3 regions of the Xanthomonas bundabergensis genome follow, and region 2 is predicted to be linked to each of the others. Evidence: riboswitches for the same ligand, from Rfam matches in the RefSeq annotation. Region 2 holds a riboswitch; each other region holds the start of a gene.
The links. A riboswitch is a leader RNA that binds a small molecule or an ion and turns the genes downstream of it on or off. The one in region 2 is predicted to bind cobalamin.
Positions count from the first base shown of each region.

Region 1: another riboswitch for cobalamin. It lies ahead of AB3X10_RS21870 (ribonucleoside-diphosphate reductase subunit alpha); the one in region 2 lies ahead of btuB (TonB-dependent vitamin B12 receptor).
Region 3: another riboswitch for cobalamin. It lies ahead of metE (5-methyltetrahydropteroyltriglutamate--homocysteine S-methyltransferase); the one in region 2 lies ahead of btuB (TonB-dependent vitamin B12 receptor).

Region 1 covers NZ_CP162487.1:5,129,336-5,133,828, reverse strand. The annotation lists gene AB3X10_RS21895 (ATP-binding protein) at 1-193, opposite strand, end outside; gene ompR (two-component system response regulator OmpR) at 190-912, opposite strand; gene AB3X10_RS21885 (hypothetical protein) at 1,093-1,632, shown strand; gene AB3X10_RS21880 (hypothetical protein) at 1,749-2,045, shown strand; gene AB3X10_RS21875 (sterol desaturase family protein) at 2,056-2,913, shown strand; cobalamin riboswitch at 3,104-3,326, shown strand; gene AB3X10_RS21870 (ribonucleoside-diphosphate reductase subunit alpha) at 3,506-4,493, shown strand, end outside.
Region 2 covers NZ_CP162487.1:4,541,027-4,545,519, reverse strand. The annotation lists gene btuB (TonB-dependent vitamin B12 receptor) at 119-1,990, opposite strand; cobalamin riboswitch at 2,102-2,318, opposite strand; gene AB3X10_RS19260 (TfoX/Sxy family protein) at 2,345-2,788, opposite strand; gene AB3X10_RS19255 (GAF domain-containing protein) at 2,785-3,267, opposite strand; gene bioD (dethiobiotin synthase) at 3,411-4,106, shown strand; gene AB3X10_RS19245 (phasin family protein) at 4,462-4,493, opposite strand, start outside.
Region 3 covers NZ_CP162487.1:5,092,556-5,097,048, reverse strand. The annotation lists gene metE (5-methyltetrahydropteroyltriglutamate--homocysteine S-methyltransferase) at 1-1,294, opposite strand, end outside; cobalamin riboswitch at 1,507-1,760, opposite strand; gene AB3X10_RS21745 (hypothetical protein) at 2,209-2,940, shown strand; gene AB3X10_RS21740 (hypothetical protein) at 2,943-3,437, shown strand; gene AB3X10_RS21735 (hypothetical protein) at 3,543-3,707, opposite strand; gene AB3X10_RS21730 (hypothetical protein) at 3,755-4,084, opposite strand; gene dusA (tRNA dihydrouridine(20/20a) synthase DusA) at 4,271-4,493, shown strand, end outside.

The DNA.
Region 1 (4,493 bases), 590 kb from region 2:
GCAGCGCCTCGGCGACGTTGGCGAAGCCGTCCATCGCCCGCAGCAGCTGCTGCGCGGCCGGGCGCAGCGCCAGTTCGCGGCCGAGCAGCAGCGCCAGCAGGCCGGCACCGGCCAGCACCAGCGCGATCACCAGGGCCAGCTGCCCGAACAGGCTGCGCGGCCAGCCGTCGCTGATGCGGCGGTTGCGGCTCATGGCGCGGCCTGCGGCGGCACGTAGACGTAGCCGATGCCCCACACGGTCTGGATCAGCCGCGGCGTGCGCGCGTCGTCCTCGAGCAGCTTGCGCAGCCGCGCCACGGTGACGTCGATGCTGCGCGCGAAGGCGTCGTGCTCGCGGCCATGCGCCAGGCTCATCAGGCGGTCGCGGCTGAGCGGCTGCTGCGGATGCCGCAGCAGCACCGACAGCACCGCGAACTCGGCGGTGGTCAGCTTCAGCGGCTGCCCGTCGCAACTCAGTTCGCGCCGGCCCAGGTGCAGGCGGAAACGGCCGAAGCCGATCTCGCCGCCGTCCGGCTGCGGCGCGCCGGCGCCGGCCGGCCGCGTGCGGCGCAGCACCGCGCGGATCCGCGCCAGCAGCTCGCGCGGGTTCACCGGCTTGGGCAGGTAGTCGTCGGCGCCGATCTCCAGGCCGACGATGCGGTCGACCTCGTCGCCCTTGGCGGTGAGCATCACGATCGGCGTGGTGTCGCCCTGGCCGCGCAGGCGCCGACAGATCTCCAGGCCGCTCTCGCCGGGCAGCATCAGGTCCAGCACCACCAGGTCGTAATGGCCGCGCGCCAGCGCCTGCTGCAGCTGGGCGCCGTCGGCCACCGCCTTCACCGAAAAGTCCTGGCTTTCCAGATAGCGGCGCAGCAGCTCGCGCAGGCGTTCGTCGTCGTCGACCAGGAGCAGGCGGGCAGGGGCGTCGTTCATGGGCGCCACTATCGGCTGCGCCACGGTCGCCCGGCAACGCCCGCCGTGCGGACTTTGTAAGCGGATGTTTCCGCCGCCGCCCGCAGAAACATCCGCTGGTCACACCGCAACACCTTGCGCCCGCAGGCGGCCTACCGTGGCTCCACCGCAGCCACCCGCTGCCTATCCGGAGAGGACACGATGAAAACCTCGATGCACAGTTCGATCTTGCTGCTCACCCTGGCCGTGGGCGGCCTGACCGCCCTGGCGGCGACCGACGCGCAGGCGCGCGAACGCACCCGCACCCGCACCGCCAGCCATTTGGACGGTGCCCGCAGTGCCGCGGTGAATGCCAGCGCCAGCGGCGCCAACGGCAGCCGGGCGCGGGCGCGCCAGTGGCAGGCCGATGGTCAAGGCAACGCGTCGGGCACTAGCGGTGGCACCGCCAGCGGCGTCAACGGCGGCGCGGCCACGCGCCAGGGCGCCTTCTACCGCAACGCCGACGGCAGCGCCGGCCGCCAGGGCAGCGCCAGCGTCAGCGGCGCCAACGGCGGCAGCGCCAGCAGCAGCGGCAGCGTCGCCAAGAGCGCCGACGGCAGCGTCACCGGCAGCCGCCAGACCAGCGCCACCGCCGCCAACGGCGCCACCTACCAGGGCTCGACCACGGCCGCCGGCGGCAGCGTCAGCCACACCGGTACCTGCACCAATGCCGCCGGCGAGGTCGTGGCCTGCCGTCCGTGACCGCGCGCCGCGGGCGCAGTGAGCGCATGCCCACGGTGACCACCGCCACCGCGCTGCGGCGCCGCGTGCGCCGCAGCGCCTTGGTTCCCCTTTATTTCCGTTTCCCGAGGATCGCCATGAAGATTGTCATCGCCTGTGGAGCGCTGTGCAGCCTGCTGCTGGTCGGTACCGCCGCCGCCCAGACCACGCCAACCGCGCCGACCGCCGCACAGAAACAACAGTTGCAGCAGCGGCTGAAGGCGGCCGACGCCAACGGCGACGGCCTGATCAGCCGCAGCGAGGCCGATGCGTCGCTGCCACGGATCGCCAAGCGCTTCGATGCGCTCGACGGCAACCACGACGGCCAGCTGTCGCCGGACGAACTGCGCGCGGCCATGCAGGCCATGCAGCAGGCCAAGCAGCGCGAGCGCTGAGCCGGCGCCGATGCGCATCTGGTTGCCACTGCTGGTGTTGCCATTGCTGGCGGCGGTCGCCGCGCTGGAAGCCTGGGCCTGGCGCAGGCGCGGCCGCCGCTACGACTGGAAGGCCTACTGGGCCTCGCTCGGCGATGCGCTCGGCCGCATCGTGCTGGGCCTGCTGCTGCAGGGCGGGGTGGTCGGCGCGCTGTTGTACGCGGTCTGGCCGCTGCGGGTGGCGACGGTCGCGATGGACCGGCCCTGGCACTGGCTGGCGCTGTTCCTGGGCCAGGAGCTTTGCTACTACTGGATGCACCGCGCCGATCACCGGGTGCGCTGGTTCTGGCTCACTCATGCGGTGCATCACTCGCCGCAGCAGTACACGCTGGCCAACGCCTACCGGCTGGGCTGGACCGGCAAGCTCACCGGCGCGGCGGCGTGCTTCGCGCCGCTGGCGTGGCTGGGCTTTCCGGTACCGTCCGTGCTCGGCGCGCTGGCGGCGAACCTGTTCTACCAGTTCTGGCTGCATACCGAACTGATCGGGCGCCTGCCGCGGCCGCTCGAGTTCGTGTTCAACACCCCGGCGCACCACCGTGTGCACCACGCCAGCAATCCCGACTACCTGGACTGCAACTACGGCGGGGTGCTGATCCTGTTCGACCGGCTGTTCGGCAGCTTCCGCGCCGAACTGCCCGGGGTGCCGCCCCGCTACGGGCTGACGACCCCGCTGCGCAGCCACAACCCGGTGACCATCGCGTTCCATGCCTGGCCGCCGCTGCTGCGCGACCTGCGCCGCGCCCGCGGCTGGCGGCAGCGCCTGCGGGTGCTGTTCGGTCCGCCCGGCGCGGCAGGGTCCGACGTTGCGGCCGATCCCCCGCGCAGTTAGCGCCGGCCGCTGCGCACCGACGGCCGCCGACGGCCGCGCCGAGGCCCTTGCGGCATGGGCGCGGCGGCCGGTTCCAGGCCCGATCCGGCGCCCCGCCGCGGGGTTTTGCCGCGTCGCCACGGCAAACTCTTGCCCCGCTTGGGTTTTCGCTTTTTGGACTACATTTAGCGTTGACGACGCCGGGGTACCCCACTATCTTGTGGTGGTCGGTTCCGGCGGCCACCAGGCCGCGGGATCAAAAGGGAAGCCGGTGCGGCGCGCGAGCGCTCAGGCCGGCGCTGCCCCGCAGCGGTAATTGGGAACGAACCCGTCACCCGCACTGAGGCGCCCTGCCTTGGGAAGCGACGGGCTAGGACACCGGCCTCGGCCGTCGCCCATAAGCCCGAAGACCTGCCGACAGCCGCGCGATGCACACAGCGCGGCGCCGACCGTTGCATCTCCGGGGGGAGATGGTCGGTGAAGCGGTGACCGCCCGCAGGCTCGCGCCTGCGCCGTCGCGGTCTCTGCGACGCCGCGTCCCCATCCTGCTGATCCGGTCGGACCGCTGCCTGCGAGGGTCGGGCAGCCGGGTGCACCACGCTTGGAGACCTTCATGAGCCAGACCCACAGCCTGCCGGCCGCAGCCCCCCTCGACACCGCCGACGTCGATCCCACGCCTGCCGCCGCCGCCGCGGCGCAGCCCGATGCGGCCGCCAGCGAGCCGAGCAACGACCAGCGCGCCGTGACCTGGATCGTCAAGGACGGCGGCAACCGCCGCATGGCCTTCGACCGCTCGCGCCTGCAGCGCACCCTGGACCGGATCCATGCCGAGTTCCCGCAGCTGGACGTGGCCGACTACGAGCGCAAGGCGTTCGCCTTCGTCGAGAAGAAGGAAAGCCTGTCGGCCGACGACATGGTCGACTACCTGATCCGCGAGGCCGAGTCGCGCGTGGACATCGCCACGCCGGAGTGGGAGTACTTCGCCGCGCGCCTGTACCTGCACCGCCTGTACAAGCGCGCCAGCAAGAACCGCTTCTACGATGCCGGCGAGAAGTACGGCTCCTACGTCGGCCTGCAGGAAAGCCTGGCCGACCGCGGCGTGTACTCGATCGACATCCTCAAGAACTACTCCAAGGACGAGCTGGCCGAAGCCGGCCGGATGATCGACCCGGAGCGCGACAAGCTGTTCGCCTACAACGGCCTGTACCTGCTGGCCACGCGCTACCTGGCCACCGACAACTCGCGCAAGGTCTACGAGCTGCCGCAGGAGCGCTGGCTGACCATCGCGCTGTACCTGATGCAGGACGAAAAGCCCCGTGAGCGGCGCATGCAGCTGGTCGGCGAGGCCTACTGGGCGCTGTCCAACCTGTACATGACCGTGGCCACGCCGACCCTGGCCAACGCCGGCAAGATCGGCGGGCAGCTGTCGAGCTGCTTCATCGACACCGTCGACGACAGCCTGCAGGGCATCTACGACTCCAACACCGACGTGGCGCGCGTGTCCAAGCACGGCGGCGGCGTCGGCGCCTACCTGGGCTACGTGCGTTCGTCCGGCTCGGCGATCCGCGGGGTCAAGAACTCCAGCGGCGGCGTGGTGCCGT
Region 2 (4,493 bases):
CCGATGGCGTCCGATCGCCGAACCCGCGCTGGGCGAGACACGTCGCGTCGCGCGCGCATGCCTGCGATGAATGCATGTGCAGCGGGCGACGCCGTCCGGCGCAGCCCGCTGCAGAGACTCAGCGCGCCGCCGGCGCGTAGCGCAGGGTCAGCGCGTACTCGCGGCCCGGCTGGTTGTACCAGTTGATGGTCTGGTAGTCGCGATCGAACACGTTGCTGGCCTTGGCCTGCAGCGTCCAGTCCGCCGTGAACGCGTATTCCACGCGCAGGTCCAGCGTGCCGTAGCCGGCCAGGCGCACGCTGTTGGCCGCGTCGTCGTAGCGGTGGCCGCTGCCGAACGCGGTCACGCCGAGCTTGACCGGGCCGAAGCCGCGGTCCACGTCCAGCCGCGCGGTGTTCTGCGCGCGCCGCGCCAGCCAGTTGTCGCGGTTGGCGCCGTCGCTGCGGTTGCGCGGATCGGTGTGGCTGAGCTGCGCCGACAGTTCCCAGCCGGCCAGCGCGGCGTAGCCGGTCAGCTCGGCGCCGCGGATCCGCGCTTCGTCCACGTTGACCGGCAGGAAGGTCGCGGCGTCGTAGGAGATCAGGTCGTCGACGCGGTTCTCGTACACGTTCAACGTCCAGTTCCAGGTGTCGGCGTACTGCGCCACGCCCAGGTTGCCGCTCTTGGACTTCTCCGGCTTCAGCTGCGGATTGCCGGAGAACGGGTAGTACAGGTCGTTGAAGGTCGGCGCCTTGAAGCCGGTGCCGATGCTGGCGGTGAGCTTGAAGCCGCCGTCCAGCGCCAGGCCCCAGCCGAGGCTGCCGGTGGTGTGCTGGCCGAACTGCTCGTTGTCGTCGCTGCGCACGCTGGCCTGCACTTGCTGCGCGCCGAAGCGGCCCTGGTATTCGGCGAACACGCCGGTGTTGTCGCGCTGGTCCACGTCGTAGGCGGTGGTGCCGGTGACTTCCTCGCGCTGCCAGTCGGCGCCGGCGCTGAGCAGCTGGCCTTCGGCCAAACCGAAATCGCCCTGCAGCGAGGCGCTGTCGCGGCGGCTGTCGAAGGTGCTGACGAAGCTGCGGGTGCTGCTGCCGGCGGCGTGGTAGTAGCTGTCGGCCTGGTCGGTGTTGCGCCCGACCTGCGCGGCCAGGTGCACGCGCTCGGACGGGGTCCAGTCGAGCTTGCCGCCGAACACCTGCTGGGTGTTGTCGGCCTCGTTGCCGGCGAACAGCGGATCGCCGTCGTACTCGTTGCGGCTGTCGATGTTCAGCGCCTGGCCTTCGATGCGCAGGGTGTCGCTCAGCGCATAGCCGCCGCGCGCGCTGAGCGAGGTGTTGCGGTAGCCGTCGCGGTCCGGCTCGTCGACGTAGCAGCCGGCGAACAGGGTGGCCGAGCCGTTGCAGGCGTTGATGCCGTCGGTCTTCTGGTAGCCGCCCTGCACCGACAGCCAGCCGCGCTCGCCGCGGTTGCTGAAGCCGGCGCTGGCCTCGCGCAGGCCGTTGCTGCCGGCGCCCAGGCTCAGGTTCTGCTGCAGGCCCTGGCCGCCGCGGCGGGTGAAGATCTGGATCACGCCGCCGATCGCATCGGAGCCATACAGGCTCGAGCGCGGGCCGCGCACGATCTCGATGCGCTCGATCTGGCTCAGCGGCAGGTCCTGGAACGCGGCCAGGCCGGCGCTGGCCGAGCCGATGCGCACGCCGTCCACCAGCACCAGCACGTGGTCCGATTCGCTGCCGCGCAGGCTCAGCGTGGTCAGCTTGCCCAGCCCGCCCTGGTTGGAGACGCCGATGCCGGCGCGGCCCTGCAGCAGCTGCGCCAGCGACGTGGCCTGGCTGCGTTCGATCTCGGCGCGGTCGATCACCTGCGCCGGGACCACGCTGTCCTCGACCGAGATCTGGGTGCGGGTGGCGGTGACCAGGACCTGGTCCAGGTCGGTGGCGGCATCGGCGGCGAGCGCCAGCGAGGGCAGGGACAGGGCGGACGCGATCGCGACCGAAAGCAGGCGGGACGACATGGGGCAACTCCGGCGCGCCGCGGCGCGCTGTGACGGCAAGGGAGTCGCGAACGGAAGGTGCAAGCGGACGGCGCCAGACGCGGCGCGGCACGCCGCGACGCCCTCCGCATCGCAACCAGTGGACTGCAAGGCCGGTCTCCGGGCTGGCGATCTGGGAGTCGGAACTCCCGGCTGCGACGCCTTCCCATGCCAGGCACAGTGGCGCAAGTCGTCAGCGCGGATCGCTTACCGTTGCGGGGGCAGCGCCGGCCTTGTCGCAAGACGCACCGGCTTCCCGTTTCAACCTGCAGGCCGGGGCCGGCAGGTCACCTTGAAGCGGCGCGATTGTACGCGATCGCCGCCGCTGCGCGCGGATCAGTCGGCGTCGCGCTCGCCGGCGTGGCCATCGTGGTCGCGTTCGAGGTCGTGCTCGGCGTCGTAGGCGTGTCCGCCGGACGCGTCGTGCGCGTAGTCCGCATAGGGCGTGTCGCTGCGGTCGCCGTCGCGGTCGAAGTGGGTGGTCGCCACCGGTCCGGCCACCGGCAGGCCGCGCTGCGCCGGCAGCTGCGCCGCCGCGGTTTCCAGCTCGCCGAGCAGCTGCGTGCGCCGCGCCTCGGGCAGTTCCTGCCAGTGGCAGCCGGTCAGCGCGCCTTCCAGCGAATACAGCAGGTTGAGGCTGGGCTTGAAGCCGGCGCGCTTGACCTTCAGGAACGCGCCCACCGCACCGGCGGCGACCAGGTCCTGCTGCGTGCGCAGGCCGACCTGACGCAGCCAGGCCGCGCTCTTGGGGCCGATGTTGCGCAGCTTTTCGGTACTCATCGCAGCGCGTCGACGAAGACCTGGGCGATCGCTTCCAGGCCGTGCTGGTCGTCGGCGTCGAAGCGCGCCAGGTCCGGGCTGTCCAGGTCGAACACGCCGATCAGGTCGCCGTCGCGCAGCAGCGGCACCACCAGTTCCGAGCGCGACGCCGCATCGCAGGCGATATGCCCGGGAAAGGCCTCGACATCGTCGATGCGCTGGGTCTGGCCGCTGCTGGCGGCGGCGCCGCACACGCCCTTGTGCAGGGGGATGCGCACGCACGCGGGCAGGCCCTGGAACGGCCCGACCACCAGTTCCTTGCCGTCGTACAGGTAGAAGCCGACCCAGTTCAGCCGCGGCAGCGCGTGGTACACCAGCGCCGCCAGGTTGGCGGCATTGGCGATGCGGTCGGGCTCGCCGCTGACCAGGGCGCGGGCCTGGGCGAGCAGCTGGGCGTACTGTTCCGGCTTGCTGCCGGTGAGCGAAGAGGAAGCGAACATCGCGCGAGTCTAGCAGCGGCCGATGGCGGCCTGTGCGCCAACGCAGTCGTCGCGATGGGCCGCGGCGGGCGCTGACGCGGCGCGCGGCGCCGGCTATCCTGCGCGACCGCGCCGCATGCGGCGGCCTCCAGGTTCGTGCAGCGATGAGCTTCCCCGCCTTCTACGTCACCGGCACCGATACCGGCATCGGCAAGACCGTCGCCAGCACCGCGCTGCTGCATGCGCTGCGCGCGCGCGGGCAGGCGGCGGTGGGCATGAAGCCGGTCGCCAGCGGCTGCGAGCGCAGCGCCGACGGCTGGCGCAACGAGGACGCGCTGGCGCTGCAGGCGGCGAGCATGCCGCGGCCGGACTACGCCGACCTCAATCCCTATGCCTTGCCGTTGCCGCTGGCGCCGGAACTGGCCGCGGCCGACGCCGGGGTGCGCCTGGAACTGGCGCCGATCGCCGCGGCCTTCGCGCGGCTGCGCGCGCAAGCCGATGTGGTGGTGGTGGAAGGCGTGGGCGGCTGGGCGGCGCCGCTGTCGGCGACGCTGGACCAGGCCGACCTGGCGCGCGCGCTGGCGCTGCCTGTGCTGCTGGTGGTCGGCCTGCGCCTGGGCTGCCTCAACCACGCCCGGCTCAGCGCCGCGGCGATCGCCGCCGACGGCCTGCGCTGCATCGGCTGGATCGGCAACGAGATCGATCCGCAGATGCAGCGCATCGACGCCAACATGCAGATGCTGCGGGAGCGGTTGCCGATGCCGTGCTGGGGACGCCTGCCGTACCGGCCGCAGCCGGATCCGGCTGCGCTGGCGGCGTCGCTGTCTCCGTGGCAGGGCGCGCAGACGGCGCAGGACTGATTCGGCGCCTGGCCAGAAGCGCGCGCACGAATCAACAGCGGCGGCTCTCGCGAGGGAGGGCTTCTTGCTTGCAGGAGGGGTTTCGGCCCCGCCCCACGCTGCGAAAACGTCGGTCCAAGGCCCGCGCAAGAAGCGCAGGAATGCCTGACGCTTGCGAAACTCCCGAATCCCGCCCGCACGTCGCCAGCCGCAGGCCAGCCATCCCGAATCCCGAATCCCAAATCCCAAATCCCGGCCATAAAAAAGACCCGGTAGAGGGAGGGATCTACCGGGTCTTGGCTGCACGGGGGGAGGGACCCGCGCGTACCACTGGTCAGTCGTGCGGCTGCGCCGCAGCGGACTTGTCTGGTCTTGCTTATTTGGTCTTGGCTTTCGGAGCGGCCTGGT
Region 3 (4,493 bases), 550 kb from region 2:
GGTAGGCCGGCAACCGCAATGCCGCCTGTTGCGCCTCGCGCCGCTGCGGATACGGCGACTGGCGGCGCCCGGCATCCTCGCTCAGCGCCGCCACCCGCCGGGCCACGTCAGGACGATGCACGCGCGCGGACGCGCGCCGCGTCGCCAGCGCCTCGCGCGCCGCGTCCAGCTCGGCCTGTGCATGCGGCAACTCGTGCACCGCATCGGCCAGCGTGCGCAGTTCCTGCAGCTTCTGCCTGGCGAAAGCCAGCCATGCGGACAGCTCGCGGTCCAGCGCCTTTTCCTGTTCCAGGTCCACCGGCACGTGCAGCAGCGAGCACGACGGCGCCAGCCACAGGCGTTCGAGGCCGACATGCCCGGCCGCGTAGCGCGCCAGGGTCAGCGCGTTGTCCAGCGGCGTGCGCCACACGTTGCGGCCGTTGACCAGCCCGGCCGACAGCACGCGCCCGGCCGGCAGCGCCTGCAGCACCGCGTCCAGCTGCGCCACGCCGCGCACCAGGTCCACGTGCAGGCCGTCCACCGGCAGCGCCGCGGCCAGTTCCAGGTTGTCGCCCAGCTCACCGAAATACGTGGTCAGCAGCAGCTTCGGCCGCGGCGCCTGGGCCAGGAACGCATAGGCGCGGCGATAGGCGGCGCGCGCGGCCTCGTCCAGGTCCAGCACCAGCGCCGGCTCGTCGATCTGCACCCAGTTGGCGCCGGCCGCATCGAGCTGCTGCAGCAGTTCGGCGTAGACCGGCAGCAGGCTGTCCAGCAGCGCCCAGCGATCGCTGCCGTCCACGGTCTTGGACAGCAGCAGGAAGGTCACCGGCCCGATCAGCACCGGCCGCGTGGTGATGCCCAGCGCCTTGGCTTCCAGGAATTCGGCCAGCGGCTTGTCGCCGCGCAGGCGGAAGTGCTGGCGCCGCGCCAGCTCCGGCACCAGGTAGTGGTAGTTGGTGTCGAACCACTTGGTCATTTCCAGCGCGTGCAGGTCCAGGCCGTCCTCCTGCGTGCCGCGCGCCATCGCGAAGTAGCCGGCCAGCGGATCGGCATCGGCCAGCGCGCGGTAGCGCTGCGGGATCGCATCGAACAGGAACGCGGTGTCGAGCATCGCGTCGTACAGGCTGAAGTCGTTGCTGGGCGGCAGATCCACCCCGGCCTCGACCTGCAGCCGCCAGTGCCGCTGGCGCAGCTGCCGCGCCGTGTCTTGCAGGCTTGCCTCATCCGTTTCGCGGCGCCAGTAGCTTTCCAGCGCACGCTTGAGCTCGCGCCGCGCGCCGATGCGCGGGAAGCCCAGGTTGGTCACGATCGTCATTTGCGTTTCCTCATTGCGTTCATAGGCATTGAGGAACGAAGGAACCGCGCGCCGTCCGCCCGTTCGCACGGGACGCCCGCCACGCCAGCGACCTTCGCCCCCGCGGGCGAACCGGCGCCACGCGGGCAGGCGGAAGAGCGCGACGCGGCGCACGGCCACGGCACGGCTTCCGGCCGCCTCCCCGCGGAGACGCCAGGTCGAATCGGAGGACCCACAGGTCCTCCGGCCGGGGCCGGTATTCGGGCTGATGGACGAGCGCACCGTGCCGGCTGCGCGCCTACTGTCCGCCGCTTCCCAGGCCGGCATGCGCCGGCCCAGTGCCATTGACGGAGGTCGTTTCCATTCACCGCTGCGGGGCAGCTCCGGAATGGGCAGGCGCTTGCGGCGCCGGCCTTCACCGGATTCCCGTTTAAATCCATCCCTTCATCCGAATGAAGCGATGGATACCTTCGGCGAGCGCACGATAGGCCGGATGCGGCGGCGGGTCAAGCGCCAGGTGAATTTGCGCGTGGGCCTCGGCAGCGTTCATGGCGAACGTGTAAGCTATTGATCCCAAAGCTAATGATCTGCCGCTTACGCCAGCAGGCGACAGCGCAGCACCGCCGCGCCCGATGACGCTTCTGCTCCCGACCTCCGCCCTGTCCGCGCGCTATGCCGCCTCCCTGCGCCTGTCCGTCGCGCCGATGATGGACTTGGACCGACATGCCTTCCAAATAGGGATTTCCGGGGCGCTGGTCCACTATTAGTGCGATTAGGAGGGGGCGGCCTCGCGAGATTCCATGCCTCAAGATGTCGCCCAATTCATGCCAGCTTCGTGGTTCAATGCCGACAAATAGCCCTAGGGAGGGGGGGCGGTGCGAGGCAACAGAAACCCTGAATGGTATCGATGGGCCGGATACGTGCAGGGAGCGTTGTTGTTCTCGGCCGGGCTGGTGGCTGCCATCATGAAGGCGAAGCCAGAGCAGCTGAGTCGGAAGCTAGGTGAAGCAGGACCGATCATTGCTTGGCTGTTGACACAGGTTCAACAGAATGCATGGTGGCTCTCTCCTACAATGCTGGGTGCGGCGGTGGGGCTGAAGCTTGTTAAGAAGGCTGTAGGCGAGCCAGAGGTTTGGAAGGAACTCCAGCGAGTCATTGATGACATTCGAAGTGACGTCTACGGCACTCAACCAGGTAGCTATCATCATCATCATCGTGTCACTCTGTACCAATACCGGCGGCGATGGTGCTATTGGATCCCGTGGAGTTTTTGGCTGATGCCATTCGTAAGGTCGGCCCACACGAGCAAGAGCAATGTGCGCTGCTTTCGGGTCCACCCGAACAACCCCGGGTGCTTGAATGGTGTTGCCGGGAAGGCGTGGGAAAGCGAAGGTGCGATACACGTCGAACAGTTGCCGTCGCTGACGGCGTTGAGTTCACCCGAGGATTTCATTCGCTACGCGGAAGACACCAACATAGACGTGGATGCCTTGAAAAAGAAGAGTTCATCTTCCCGTTCCTATTGGGCTGTTAGGGTCTTGGTAAAAGGAGAGCCTTGGGGGGTGCTGGTTCTCGACTCGGTCTCGGAGACGCTGAGTAAAAAGAAGGCAGATGGCGCTTTCAAGCAATATGCCCGAGTCTTTTCGTTGTTGTTGCCGAGGGTATGATCATGAATGAACAAGTCGCGGATTGGATCGAAGTCGACGAGTCCAAATACAACCAGATCAAGCAGGCTCATTCTGGTCTTGACTCCCGCAGTGTGACAATTGAAATGAGCATGTCGCCCTATGATGTGCCGCTGCAAGTTCGCGGTGACTACGACGAATATGCTAAGAAATTCGTTATCGATTTCAAGTATATTGATGCTGAGGATAGCAAGCCAATCGCAGTAGACGATCATATGATCGCATTTGTCGGATTGCGTAGCGGGCGAATTTATTCTCTCCTGATCGACCTTGATGCATTAGGCGCAGACATGGTTAAGGTGAAGATTATCGAAGATAAGGTTCATAGTAACGCGGACCGCGCGCTAACCAGAATGGCTGATCCTGCAGGTTTCAGAGGTTCAAAGGCTAGGTCGAATACTAAGAACTATACCGTGGCGCAGAAGATCATTAGCGACTATTGGCCGAAGCTGAGTAGGGAGCTGCTGCAAGTGTATTAGTCGCCGATTGCCAAGATACAGCGAGGGCGGAACGATAGCGCAATTCCCAGTGGAACGCCGCATAGTATGGTCAGCCCAAGAGCCGGACTTCTTTTTCGTTGTAGTTTATGAGGCGTGCGTGCGCCTCTGAACATCCCACCAAGCCGCCACGTCCCGCGTGTCGTAAACGTCGCTGGTCCTGGCCGGCAGCAGGCGCGCGCTGTGCCGGTTCGCCATGGTCTTCATGGCGCTGCCCGGGAAGAAGGCATCGCGCAGCTGCTCGATCGTCATCGTGGCGCCGTACTTGCCGAACAGCAGCCAGAACGTGGAGAAACTCGTCAGCGGCCATGAATCACTTCCTCCCGTGACATAGTGCCGCGCTTAGAAAAGTCCGCTATGTCGCGCCGCAACCAGCCCTTCGCTTCTGCCAGACGTTCTCGGTAGACGCCAAGCCGTAGGTCCAAGTGATTCACCTTATCCCGCTGACCTCCCAGCAGCATACAGAACTGAGTGCGCAGCACGGTGGCCAGTTCGCGCGATTCCCGGCGGAGGCGTACTACCGATTGCTCGACGCGCAGCGCGTCTGCAGGGATGTTGACGTCATGGGCTAGCATCCCTTTGCAATACAAGTGCGTGTCTCGGTTGTGCGTACCGCTTCTGTCGCTCACGACGTGCACCTCGCGCGTCTACCAGGCCGGCGGCAGCACCAATCGTGAGTCGGCGGGCGACCGTCAGGTGAGTTGGGGGGGGGGCAGGCCTCGGCAGCGTTCATGGCGAACGTGTAAGCTATTGATCCCAAAGCCAATGATCTGACGCTTCCGCCAGCAGGCGACAGCGCAGCACCGCCGCGCCCGATGACGCTTCCGCTCCCGACCTCCGCCCTGTCCGCGCGCTACGCCGCCTCGCTGCGCCTGTCCGTCGCGCCGATGATGGACTGGACCGACCGCCACTGCCGCGTGTTCCACCGGCTGCTGGCGCCGTCGGCGCGGCTGTACACCGAGATGGTGCACGCCAATGCCGTGGTGCTGGGCGATCGCGAGCGCCTGCTGGGCTTCGATGCGGCCGAGCATCCGCTGG